One region of the Duganella sp. 3397 genome, then DNA from elsewhere that is predicted to be linked to it. Evidence: predicted binding sites of a transcription regulator. Region 1 holds the regulator's gene; each other region holds the start of a gene.
What was found. The regulator sigma-54, encoded in region 1, starts transcription at its own class of promoters, with help from an activator protein. The targets are predictions, from matches to a motif close to TGGCANGNAANCTGCTTT.

Region 1 (4,422 bases):
CCGCGTCGCAGGCCATGAGCCTGACCACGTCCACGCTCACCGTGTTCCCGGACGAGCAACGGATGGAAACCGCTGCACCGGTCGAGCTACACCTGGGCAATACGGTCGCCACCGGCGTGGGCATGACCGCCAACAACGCAACGCTGCAAACCCAACTGGGTGGACGCGGCAAGATCACCGTGCCGCCGCGTGCGGCACGCTAAAGGAAGATTATGAGAGCAAGCACCAAGCACACCTTCTGGTCGGCAGCACTGCTGCTGGCGGCCCTGGCCATCCCGGCGCACGCCGAAAAAGCCGACTCCAACAAGCCGATCGAAGTATCGTTCGACCAGGCCGACTCCGACGACGTCAAGCAGATCAAGACCTTCACCGGCAACGTCATCCTCACGCGCGGCACTATCCGCATGACCTCGCCCAAGGCGGTGGTCACGCAAGACCCCGAAGGTTTCCAGTTCGTGGTGCTGACCGGCACGCCCGGCGTGCAGGCCACGTTCCGCCAGAAGCTCGACGGCGACACCGATAAATGGGTGGAAGGCCAGGCCGACCGTATCGAATACGACGACAAGACCGAGCTGGTCAAGCTGATCTCCAAGGGCCGCATCAAGCAGCTCGAAGCGGGCAAGGTGACCAGCCAGGTCGATGGCGAATTCATCTCCTACGACAGCCGCCGCGAAGTGTTCGCGGTCAAGAATACCAGCAGCGGCGAGAGCAAGCCGGGCGCCGGCCGCGGCACCATGGTGATCCAGCCGTCGTCCAAGCGTCCGCCGATCGCGCCGGCCCAGCCGACGTCTCCAGCACCTGCCACCCAGCCTGCGGGGAAATGATATGGAACCGAGTTGCGGTAGCACCCTGATCGTTCGCGGCCTGCAAAAAAGCTATGGCAAGCGCCAGGTCGTGCACGACGTCTCGCTGCAAGTGGAATGCGGCGAAGTGGTGGGCCTGCTGGGCCCCAACGGCGCCGGCAAGACCACGTCGTTCTACATGATCGTCGGCCTGGTGCCGTCCGATGCCGGCACCATCGACATCAGCGGCGTCGATATTTCGAGGCTGCCCATCCACCGCCGCGCATCGCTCGGCCTGTCGTACCTGCCACAGGAAGCGTCGGTGTTCCGCAAGCTGACGGTGGAAGAAAATATTCGCGCTGTCCTCGAAATTCAAAAAGTGGACGGCAAGTCTTTATCCAAGGCTGACATTACCGAACGGCTCAATACCCTGCTGGCCGATTTGCAAATCGAGAAGCTGCGCGACAACCCCGCGCTCTCGCTCTCCGGTGGCGAACGCCGCCGGGTGGAGATCGCCCGTGCGCTGGCTACCAACCCGCGCTTCGTGCTGCTCGACGAACCATTCGCCGGGGTCGACCCGATTGCCGTGATCGAGATCCAGCGCATCGTGCGCTTTCTCAAGGAGCGGCAGATCGGCGTCCTCATTACCGATCACAATGTGCGCGAGACGCTGGGCATCTGCGACCGCGCATATATCATCAACCAGGGCTCGGTGCTGGCTTCGGGCCGTCCGGACGACATCATCGCCGACGAATCGGTCCGCCGCGTCTACCTGGGTGAACACTTCCGAATGTAATCCATGAAACAGTCATTGCAACTGCGAACTTCGCAGCATCTCGCGCTGACACCCCAACTGCAGCAATCGATCCGCTTGCTGCAGCTCTCCACGCTGGAGCTGCACCAGGAACTCGAACAACTCCTTACCGATAATCCGCTGCTCGAACGGCTCGACGATCCGCTCGACCATTCACTGCGCCTGTTGTCCGACGGCGCCATCAGCCAGCAGGCGCCGTCCGGCGAAGCGCCGTCCGAGTCGGGCCCGCAGGAAGCCGCGCCGGCAGGCGAGGCCGACACCTACGACGGCCCTGCTGCCGATACCGAAAGTACCACCGCCGAAGCGGACATGGACTGGAGCGACGCCGGCCGCAGCAAGGCGCCCGACGACGAGGACGCACGCCCGCAGATCGAGGCCCACCACTGCACCCTGCGCGAACACCTGATGGAGCAGATGCGCGTGACCGTGCTCGAGCTGCGCGACCGCGCGCTGGTCGAACTGATCATCGACGCGCTCGATGAAAACGGCTACCTCGAAGAAGCGCTCGACGAGATCCACGCGCGCCTGCCCGAGGAACTGGAAGTCGATATCGACGAGCTGCAAACGGCGTTGTCGCTGCTGCAAAGTTTCGATCCGGCCGGCGTGGGCGCGCGCAACGCGGCCGAGTGCCTGGCGCTGCAAATCAAGCGCTTGCCCGGCATCCCGATGGTCACGCGACGCATGGCCGTGGCCATCGTGGAAAAGCATTTGACGTGGTTTGCCCAGCGCGATTTCAACAAGCTGAAAAAAGCGCTGCTGTGCGACGACGAAGACCTGCGCGAGGCGCAGACCGTGATCCGCCAGTGCAATCCGCATCCCGGTGCGGCGTTCGCGTCCGACGTCTCCGACTACGTGGTGCCCGACGTGATCGTGAAAAAATCGCGTACCGGCTGGCAGGTCAGTTTGAACAACGACGTCATGCCGCGCCTGCGCGTCAACGCCATGTACGCCAACCTGCTCAAACAGAAGAAGGGAGATGGCGGCGAGGGCGCCATGGGCGCGCAGCTGCAGGAAGCGAAGTGGCTGATCAAGAATATGCGCCAGCGTTTCGACACCATCCTGCGCGTGGCGCAAGCGATAGTAGAACGACAAAAGAACTTTTTCTCGCACGGCGCGGTTGCCATGCGCCCCCTTGTGCTTCGCGAAATTGCTGATACACTGGGTTTACACGAGAGCACCATTTCTCGGGTAACAACTCAGAAATACATGCTCACGCCGCATGGCATGTTTGAGTTGAAATATTTTTTTGGTAGCCATGTCGCCACCGAAGCAGGCGGTGAAGCCAGTTCAACGGCGATACGGGCATTGATCGTGCAACTGACAGGAGCTGAAGACCCTAAAAATCCTTTATCCGACAGTAAGATTGCGGACATGCTGGGAGAACAGGGCATGGTGATTGCGCGACGCACTGTTGCCAAATATCGCGAAGCCCTCAAAATCCCTCCAGTCAGTCTCCGCAAGTCTTTGTAGTGCACTGGTTCCTGCGTGCCCGGCATCAATGGGCAACGCACTAACCGTCAGCGACATCTATCTTTAGGAGTGTGTATGAATCTCACCATCAGTGGACATCATCTCGAAGTGACCGCCGCCATTCGTGAATACGTGCAGAGCAAGCTCGAACGCGTGACACGGCACTTTGATCAAGTGATTGATATTGCTGTCATTCTGACCGTAGATAACCTTAAAGAGAAAACCAAGCGCCAAAAGGCTGAAATCAATCTGCGCCTGTCCGGTAAAACGGTCTACGTGGAGAGCCTGTCGCAAGACCTGTACGCTGCGATCGACACCCTGATCGACAAGCTGGACCGCCAGGTCATGAAGTACAAAGGCAAAGTCCAACAGCACGGCCACGATGCGATCAAGCATCTCCCGGATAACTTCGAACCAGCTGCCGCCGCCCTTTAAAATAACGGCGCGACAACACCAACTAAGGGCGCAACCATGGCGCCCTTTCTTGTTTTTGGGATTCCATGAAAATTGTTTACCTGGTTTATACCGTTTCCGCTCTTGCTGTTGCTTCCTCTTCCTACGCCACCACGTGCCAGCCGGCGCCGGCTGCCGTCATCGACATCGACGCCAACAGCTACTACAACGACGCCAACCACTCCGTGATCGACCCGGCGCGGCGGGCCAAAAACATCGCCAGCACCGAGCCGGTCGAACAATTCTTGTCCGGCGTGGCGCGCAACGCCAGCCGCTACCAGGCCAGCGGCAAACCGGCGGACGCCGCCTGCGCCTTGAACTGGCTCGAGGGCTGGGCAGGGCAGCAGGCCATGCTGGGCAAGATGTCGAGCGAGCAGGCGTATTTCGTGCGCAAGTGGACCTTGGGCGGCCTGGCGCTCAGTTACGCGCGCGTGCAGCCGGCCGCCACCCCGGCGCAGAAAAAATCCATCGAAGCGTGGCTGTCCACGCTGGCCGACGCCACGCTCACGCACGCCGATACCCGCAAGGGCAAGCGCAACAACCATTATTACTGGGAAGGGCTGGCCGTGACCGCCGTGGGCGCCGTCACCGGCGACCAGCGCTTTTTAAAATGGGGCCACGGCGTGTTCGACAACGCCATGGCCCAGGTGGCGCCAGACGGCGCACTGCCAGCCGAAATGGCGCGCGGCGCCAAGGCCTTGCATTACCACGCGTTCGCCGCCGCACCGCTGACCATGATGGCGTCCATCCTCGACCTGCAATCGCCAACCTTGGACCGGCTGGTGAAATTTACGCTCGCTGCCGCGCGCGATCCGTCTGCCATGCAGCAGGCCACCGGCTTCAGGCAGGAAGAGGTTGGCGACATGCCGTTTGCAGTGATCTACGCCCGCCACATGGGGCAGC
Region 2 (4,422 bases), on a different contig from region 1:
CGCACCACATTGCTACCAGTTCGACGCCTACCGCAACAAGCTCACCCGCACTTACCGGCCCGGCGGCAACCGCCACCCCTTGCAGCGCATCGCCATGATGCTGGCGCGCAAGCGCATGGCCGGGGCGGCGCCATGAAGCCGCCCCAAGCGGCAAGCGCCGACGCCGCTTCGAGGCCTGCTGGCATGTCCGGCGCCGCGCCCACGGGCGGGCTGCTGCGCAGACTCGACCCCACGCTGGAAAGCATTTTAGAGCTGGCGCGCTGGGCGCCCAGCGGCGACAACACCCAGCCGTGGCGTTTCGAGCTACTCGACGCGCGCCGGCTGGTGGTCCACGGCCACGACACGCGCGACCATTGCGTGTACGACCTCGACGGCCACCCGAGCCAGATCTCGATCGGCGCCCTGCTCGAGACCATGGCGATTGCCGCCAGCACTGTCGAGCTGGCCACTCGCATCACGCCGCACGCGGACGCGCCGCCCCACCGCCCCACCCTCACCGTCGAATTCATCGACCAGCCCGGCCTGGCGCCCGACCCGCTGGCCGCGCACATTATCACGCGCAGCGTGCAACGGCTGCCATTGAGCCGCCGTCCGCTCACGGCCAGCGAGAAGGCCGCGCTCACTGCCACCCTGCCCGCCGGCTACACCGTCTGCTGGCTGGAAGGCAGGCAGCGCACGGCAGCGGCCGGCTTGATGTTTCGCAACGCCAAGCTGCGCCTGACCATGCCCGAGGCGCACCAGGTGCACCAGGCCGTCATCGAGTGGAATGCGCGCCACAGCGCCGACCGCATGCCCGACCGCGCGCTCGGCGTCGATCGCTTCACCGCCAAAATGATGCGCTGGGTGATGCACGACTGGCGCCGTGTCGAGTTTTTTAACACCTGGCTGGCAGGCACGGTGGCGCCGCGTTTGCAGATGGACCTGATTCCCGGCCTGGCCTGCGCCGCCCACTTCGTGCTGGCAGCTCCCATCCGTCCGCACCGCACCGGCGACTACCTGGCCGCCGGGCGCGCCATGCAGCGCTTCTGGCTCACCGCCACCGCGCTGGGCCTGCAATTGCAACCGGAAATGACGCCGCTGATCTTTTCCCGCTACGTGCGCGACGGCCGGGTATTTTCCGGCACGCGCGGCATGCAGGAGCGCGCCGCCATCCTGGCCCACGACGGCGAACGCCTGGTCGGCAAGGCTGCCTGGGACCGTGCCGTGTTCATGGGCCGCATCGGCGCCGGGCCGCCGGCACAGGCGCGGTCACTGCGCCGGCCGCTGGCTGACCTGATCATCGCGCCATGATGCGTTCATCACCATGCGAGCGATTCCTCCCCGTCATATTGTTGTGTTCCTGTGCCTGCTGGGCGTGAGCCTGGCGCTGGCCGTTGCCAGCGCGGCCGCGTTCGGCTGCTTGCCGCTGGGCGACTTTCGCGGTGTGCTGGTGTTGCTGGCGGGCGTGGTGCTGCTGTACCTGTATGCCTTTGCGCTCTACCGCCTGTTTCTAAGGGTCATGCCGCTGCGCGAAGGCGACGTGGCGCCAGGCTCGCCGCATGAGCTGGTGGCCAACGTCAACATGCTGTTCTACCTGCTGCTGTTCAACTCTCTTGTGCGTTCGCACGTGGTGCCGGTGCCGTTGATGCGGCTGGTGTACCTGGCGCTGGGCGCGCGGCTGGGCGCCAATACCTACAGCGCGGGCGCCCTGCTCGATCCGCCACTCACGCGCATCGGCAGCAACACCGTCATCGGCCACGACGCCGTGATCTTCGCCCACGTGATCGAAGGCGAACGGCTCGAACTGAAGGCGGTCGTGATCGGCGACACCGTCACCATCGGCGCCACGGCGGTCATCATGGCGGGCGTGCAGATCGGCGACCGGGCCATCGTCTCGGCCGGCGCGGTCGTAACCAAGGATACCCGCATCGGTGCCGGCGAGGTATGGGGCGGGGTACCGGCGCGACGCCTGAAAGCTGCGCCTGCTGCACCGGTTGAACCGTGACGGAATTTTTTACACTTCACTTCGCTTTGCACGGCCGCCTGCGCGCAAGTGCCTGATTCCAAAGCGATCGCCAAACCTGGCAAGGCTTTTGCTCTACAGCTGGCATGGCCCCGATTTCCGGGCGCCACCTACCCTGGGAGCAACCATGAAAACATGCAAAACCGCGCTGGCCGCCGCAACGATCGCGGCAGCGCTGGCCGCCCCGCTCACCGCCAGCGCCGGCCCCGTGGTCGGGCTCGACACGACCGGTACCGGCAACTACAGCACCTATGCCGACCTGTGGACCAATGTCACCGACACCGGCCTGGCCACCGGCTTCATTCCCGGCCTTAACGTCGGCGGTCCCAATGGCGCCCAGCCTTACCTGACCGAACTGCGTTCGCAGATGGTGATTGGCACCATGTCCAACAGCAATGTCCCGGCCCTGGTCACCCCTGCCGGCCTTAACCAGACCTTCGAGATCAGCAAGGTCGTGCGCTTCCAGGAGCTAGTTGATTTCCAGACCCCCACCACCGCGCACTTCACCCTGCCGCCATCGCAGTCGGCCGCCATGGACGTCGATCCGCTGCGCGCCGGCGTGCAAAACCTGGCCATCTATTTCGACCAGATCACACCCGGCGCCGGCAGCAGCACCGCCGTGCCCGGCAATGGCAACAACACCGTGGCCTGCTATGGCACCGGCTCCACCTCGGCCGGCTGCGGCACGTCGCCAGGCGACACGGACGGCGACGGCATCATCATCCTGTCGGGCCACCTGGTCTTCAACGACGCCAGCTTTACGGCCACCAACGGCGTGGGCACCGGCTCGTTCGACGCCCGCTTCGTGATCGATTACGTCGATGCCAACTACCTCGACATCGTGACCGGCTCGATCTTCCAGGACAAGACCACCGGCACCACCAACGTACCGTCGTTCTTCACGCCCACCATGATGTGGGACGGCACCACGCCCACCACGGTGCCATTCCTGAAAGTGGATTCGTCGCAATCGTTTGCCGCGCAAGCAGTGCCCGAACCGGCCACGCTGGCCATCATGGCCCTGGGCTTTGCCGGACTGGCGCTGGCCCGCCGTAAATCGGGCGCCAGCGATGCGAAGATGGCCGGTGGCGCCGGCCTGTGCCCTGCGTAATGTCATAAATTGCCAGTTTTCACGCCGTGCCAGCGGCTGCTTTTGGCGGATCGGGTGCCAGCCCGCTCCGCCTTTTTTATGGCGCTGCTTGTTCTGCTGTCCGCAACCGGTCCAGCAACAGCGCCAGTTGCCGGCCGGCGTCGTAGCCGGCAAAGTGTCCCGCCAGCCGCAGCGCCGCCGCCCGCGAGGCGGGCCGGGTCTGGTCCAGCAGCGCCAGCGCCGCATCGCGCACCGCCGCCTCGGTCAGGCGGTCGGAGCGCAACAGGCGGCCGGCGCCGCAGCCCACCACCCCCGCCATGTTCAGGTACTGGTCGAGATTGCCGGCAATGCCCAGCACCGGCACACCTGCCACCAGCGCCTGCTGGCAGGTGGGACTGCCGCCGTTGCACACCACCAGTTGCGCGCGCCGCGCCGCCGCCGCGCCCGGCAGGTAAGGCGCCACCCGCGCATTGGCCGGTACCACGCTGGGGCTGGCGCCGCCAGCGGTGGCGGCGATCACCGTCACCGGCAGCGCGGCCAGCGCCTGCAACACGCGTGGCAACACCTGGCCGGCGCCAGAGCTGCCCAGCGTGACATACACGACCGGCTTGGCGCCATCAAGTTCGTGCCACCAGGCGGGTAGCGGCGTGGGCGGCGACCAGGTGACCGCGCCCATGTAGGCGTGCGTGTCCGGCAACGCGGTCGCGGGAAACATTTGCGGAATATCGGCATACAGCACGTGGTCGGCATCGGTGTACACGCGGCGCAGGTCGGGCCCCAGCGCCGGCATGCCATGCGCGCGCCGCACGCGGTTGAGCGGCATGCTGTGCAAGGCGAACGCCAGCGGGCGCGCCAGCCGGAACAGGTGGTCGGCCAGCGCGATGGGCAGCACGCGCGCGAGCGGCAACGCCGGCACCCGGTAGCGCTGGCGCACGTACGGGCTCCAGTAGGCGTTGATCAGGCCGATGTACGGAATGCCGGCCAGGCGCGCGCTGACCGACAGCGACAGGCGAAAGTCGCCCACCACCACGTGCGGCCGCACCGCGTTCAGCACGCGCAAATCGTCCGCCACGTACTGTTGCAAAGTGGCCGCATCGTAGACCGGTTTGCCTGCCGCCAGCGCCGCCAGAAAACGCTCGCTGGAAATGCTGTGCAAGCGCAAGGGTTCGATATTGCTGCCCTTGAAAAACATGTCATAGCCGGGCGCGCACGCCACGTCCACCGCATAGCGGCCAGGGTCCAGCGCTTGCGCCAGCGCCAGCGGGCGGCCCACGTGCGCCAGGGTGACGGCCTCGGCCATGAACAGGATTTTTTGTCGTTCCATCGTCAT
Region 3 (4,422 bases), on a different contig from region 1:
GCGACCCAATACGCGTGGCGCGACCCCCACCAGTACTACGATACCCACGGCCTCGACGGCGCCGACGGCCTGGTCTATGCCGACCGCACGCCGCAGGTCGATTTCTGGCAGATGCGCAAGGTATATGCACCGGTCCAGTTCGTCGAGCGCACGGCGCGGGTGGCACCCGGTCGGCAACGCATCGCCGTCACACTGGAAAACCGCTACGACTTCCGCAGCCTGCGCGGCGTCACGTTGCACTGGGCCTTGCAACAGAACGGCGTGAAACGCCAGCAAGGCAAAGAGGCGCTGTCGGCTCCAGCACGCGCTACGGAAGCGACCGCCATCGCGGTGGACATTCCGGCACCGGCCGCATCGCTCACCGACGTGCTGGTCTTGCAGTTGCGCGCGGTGGACGAGCACGGCACGCAAATCAACGAGCGCAGCTTGCACCTGCTGCGCGCGGAACCGGCACAATTCAACTGGACGGCCACTCCTGTGGATCCTGTGGCCTTCGTGACTCCTGCTGCTGCTCTTGCTACTGCTACTGCTACTCCTGCTGCCCCTGGTATTGCTGCCACTCCTGCTCCTCATTCGCCGATACTGGCCGAGGATGCGGGCGCAACTTCCGTCACGACCGCGCAATGGATCTTGACCGTGCAGCGCGAAACCGGCGCACTGGCGATCCGCGACCGCGCCGGCCGGGTGCTGGTCGATGGCATCGTGCCGCATGGCGGACGCCGGTTCACCATGGCCGAGGCGCTGGGCGCGAAAAAATCGGGGACCTGGCCGGTGTCGATCCTGGAACAGGCCGACCAGCCCGTGATCAAGGCGGAGCGGCTGGGCGAGCGGGTGCGGCTGTCGGTACACGCGACTTACCGCCTGCCGGTACCCGCTGCGCTGGCAGAGGCGGCGCCGAAAGGCGCAGCCGCTCAGCCGGACGATCTGCTGCCCGCAGGCGAGGCCAACCACATCGCCAGCCCAGGCCGACCAGGTAGGCCAGGCAACAATGGCGGCGCCGCACTCGCCAGCGAGCAAGGCCTGGTCGGCGGCTACACGCTCGAGATCGACGGCAAGGGCGCGATCGCCGTCAGCTATGCGTATCGGCCGCTGGCGCCTGGCGCCATCGTCTCGGAGGCGGGTTTGTCGCTGGTGGCGCCGGCAGGCATGGCCGAGTTCCGCTGGGTGGGGCAAGGGCCGTATGCCGGCTACCCTGGCAAGGATCAACTGAACGAATTCGGCATCTACCACCTGAACCGCGCCGACCTCCGCTTCCAGGGCAACCGGCGCCAGACCGAACTGGCGGTGCTGTCGGACACTGCCGGCGCAGGCTTTGCGCTGGCGCTGCCGGCAGCCGATGTGGCCGTGGAGCGCCACGGCGCGCGCACGCTGCTCAGTCACAACGCGGTGATTGGAGGCTTGGGGAATAAGGGAACCCAGCCGGAAACCGTTGTCGCGCTGGACGAGGTGGGGGAAATCTCCGGCCGGTTCCTGCTGCTGCCGCTGGCTGGCGCCTGGCCCCAGGCCTTGCAAGGCTGGGTAGGTGCGCCGGGTGCGGCGGGGGAAGTATTAAAACCGTTCGTGCACAGTTATGATCAGTAAGCAGAGGAATCGGCATTCGGCCGATTCCTCTTGCCAAGTTAGCCGCCTGTTGGTGCAGTTACTTTAGCAACGTTGTTTTTCTTCAGTGCTTCGATTGCGGCCGCATTGGTCAAGTTGGTATCGACGGTCCAGGTCAGGCTGGTGGCGGCAGCGTCAACGGTAGGCTCAAAGGTGACCGTCTTTCCTTGGGAGTCACTGGCCACGCCCTCAGCCAGCACTAGGGTGATCTTACCGCCGGTAACCGAACCCGAAGCCACTTCCTTGGTCGCCGTAACGGTTGGCACGCCATTCGAGCCGGATGTGCAATTGGCAACCGAACCGCCAGCTTCCTGTGCGCACAGTGCCACAGCGGTCTTGGTGGCATCGGCTGCCGCCATGATGTTGGCGACTTTGGCCTTGACCGTGTAATTGCTGTAAGCAGGAATGGCCACCGCAGCCAGAATGCCGATAATGGCCACCACGATCATCAGTTCGATCAGGGTAAAGCCGGCTTGTGCCTGGGATTTCATGGACTTCATGGACTTGAGGGATTTCATGGTTGCGTCTCCGGGGTTGAGATGGGTCAGTGTCACACCTGAGATATCGCAATAGCTGTGCCAGCTCTGCGCCGGGGCAAACCGCGCCTCGGCAGCGCGAGAACTGCCGTTTTTTGTCAGTCGCGCCAGCGCGATTTGTCAGCGCTGACAATTTTCGTCAGCTCATCATGAGCCCAATAATGACAAAAGGGAGCGCAAGGCTCCCTTTTGTTATCGTGCGATCAAGCTGGCTATTACAGCATGGCTTTCAGCAGACGCGCCATTTCCGACGGGTTCTTGGTGACGGTAATGCCGCAAGCTTCCATGATTTCCAGTTTGGCTTGTGCGGTATCGGCGCCGCCGGAGATCAGCGCGCCGGCGTGGCCCATGCGCTTGCCCGGAGGAGCGGTGACACCGGCGATGAAGCCGACCACTGGTTTTTTCATGTTGTCTTTGATCCAATAAGCCGCGTTGGCTTCGTCAGGACCACCGATTTCGCCGATCATGATGACCGCGTCGGTATCAGGATCGTCGTTGAACATTTTCATGACGTCGATGTGCTTCAGACCGTTGATCGGGTCGCCGCCGATGCCGACTGCCGACGATTGGCCCAGGCCCAGTGCGGTCAGCTGACCGACTGCTTCATAGGTCAACGTGCCCGAACGCGACACCACGCCGATACGGCCCTTCTTGTGGATGTGACCTGGCATGATGCCGATCTTGATTTCGTCAGGGGTGATCAGGCCTGGGCAGTTAGGGCCCAGCAGCAGGGTTTTCGAACCGGCTTTGGCCATGCGGTCTTTCAGTGCCATCATGTCGCGCACTGGAATGCCTTCGGTAATGCAAATTGCCAGGTCCAGCTCGGCTTCTACGGCTTCCCAGATGGCGGCAGCTGCGCCTGCTGGTGGTACGTAGATTACCGACACGTTGGCGCCGGTTTCTTTTTTCGCTTCTGCAACGTTAGCGAAAATTGGAATGCCTTCGAAGTCTTCGCCGGCTTTCTTTGGGTTCACGCCTGCGACGAAGGCATTTTTGCCGTTCGCGTAGTCGCGGCAACCGCGGGTGTGGAACTGGCCGGTCTTGCCGGTGATCCCTTGGGTGACAACTTTGGTATCTTTATTGATCAGAATGGACATGTTGATTCCTTAATTAAGCTTGACCGGCAGCAGCTGCAACAACGCTCTTGGCTGCTTCTTCCATGGTGTCGGCTGCGATGATCGGCAGACCGGAATCGGCCAGCATCTTCTTGCCCAGGTCTTCGTTGGTGCCCTTCATGCGCACCACCAGTGGCACGTTCAGCGATACGGCTTTGACTGCGGTGATCACGCCTTCGGCGATGACGTCGCAACGCATGATGCCGCCGAAGATGTTTACCAGGATGGCTTTCAGGCCTGGGTTTTTCAGCATGATCTTGAACGCTTCGGTGACTTTCTCGGCCGTTGCGCCACCGCCGACGTCGAGGAAGTTGGCCGGCTCGCCGCCGAACAGCTTGATGGTGTCCATGGTGGCCATGGCCAGGCCGGCGCCGTTGACCAGGCAGCCGATGTTACCGTCGAGCGAGATGTAAGCCAGGTCGAATTTCGAGGCTTCCACTTCAGCTGGATCTTCTTCGTCCAGGTCGCGGTAAGCGACGATTTCTGGTTGACGGAACAGTGCGTTGGCGTCGAAGTTGAACTTGGCGTCCAGGGCGATAACCTTGCCCGAACCGGTCAGGATCAGTGGGTTGATTTCGGCCAGCGACGAGTCGGTTTCCCAGTAGGCTTTGTACAGGCCTTGCAGGTTGGTGACAGCGTCAGGGATCGAAGCTTCTGGTACGCCGATCTTGGCAGCGATGCCGGCAGCTTCAGCGTCGGTCAGGCCAACCGATGGGTCGATGGCGATCGAGTGCAGCAGTTCCGGATGCGATTCAGCCACTTCTTCGATGTCCATGCCGCCTTCCGACGAGGCCATCAGGACAACGCGCTGCGATACGCGGTCGGTGACCAGCGATACGTACAGTTCTTTCTTGATGTCCGCGCCTTCTTCGATCAGCAGGCGACGTACTTTTTGGCCTTCTGGACCGGTCTGGTGCGTGATCAGCTGCATGCCCAGGATTTGCTCGGCGTATTCTTTGACTTGTTCCAGCGATTTTGCGACCTTGACGCCGCCGCCTTTACCACGGCCACCGGCGTGGATTTGTGCTTTTACAACCCAGACCGGGCCGCCCAAGGTTTCAGCAGCTTTCACTGCCTCGTCGACGGACAGGCACGGAATACCGCGTGGTACCGTCACTCCGTATTTCCGGAGGATTTCTTTGCCTTGATACTCATGGATCTTCATGCTGGCT

Region 2: J2X54_RS25300 (PEP-CTERM sorting domain-containing protein) is a predicted target of sigma-54. The motif match lies at 2,062-2,079, and genes of this name have one in related genera.
Region 3: J2X54_RS13420 (pilin) is a predicted target of sigma-54. The motif match lies at 2,163-2,180, and genes of this name have one in related genera.

What each region holds. Positions count from the first base shown of each region.
Region 1 covers NZ_JAVDVB010000001.1:820,022-824,443, forward strand. Annotated here, with positions in the region: gene lptC (LPS export ABC transporter periplasmic protein LptC) at 1-203, shown strand, start outside; gene lptA (lipopolysaccharide transport periplasmic protein LptA) at 213-824, shown strand; gene lptB (LPS export ABC transporter ATP-binding protein) at 826-1,578, shown strand; gene J2X54_RS03620 (RNA polymerase factor sigma-54) at 1,582-3,066, shown strand; gene hpf (ribosome hibernation-promoting factor, HPF/YfiA family) at 3,142-3,501, shown strand; gene J2X54_RS03630 (alginate lyase family protein) at 3,567-4,422, shown strand, end outside.
Region 2 covers NZ_JAVDVB010000012.1:71,026-75,447, reverse strand. Annotated here, with positions in the region: gene J2X54_RS25315 (ThiF family adenylyltransferase) at 1-136, shown strand, start outside; gene J2X54_RS25310 (nitroreductase family protein) at 133-1,290, shown strand; gene J2X54_RS25305 (acyltransferase) at 1,304-1,984, shown strand; gene J2X54_RS25300 (PEP-CTERM sorting domain-containing protein) at 2,130-3,113, shown strand; gene J2X54_RS25295 (glycosyltransferase) at 3,190-4,416, opposite strand.
Region 3 covers NZ_JAVDVB010000004.1:146,917-151,338, reverse strand. Annotated here, with positions in the region: gene J2X54_RS13425 (glycoside hydrolase family 2 TIM barrel-domain containing protein) at 1-1,581, shown strand, start outside; gene J2X54_RS13420 (pilin) at 1,620-2,117, opposite strand; gene sucD (succinate--CoA ligase subunit alpha) at 2,351-3,232, opposite strand; gene sucC (ADP-forming succinate--CoA ligase subunit beta) at 3,246-4,415, opposite strand.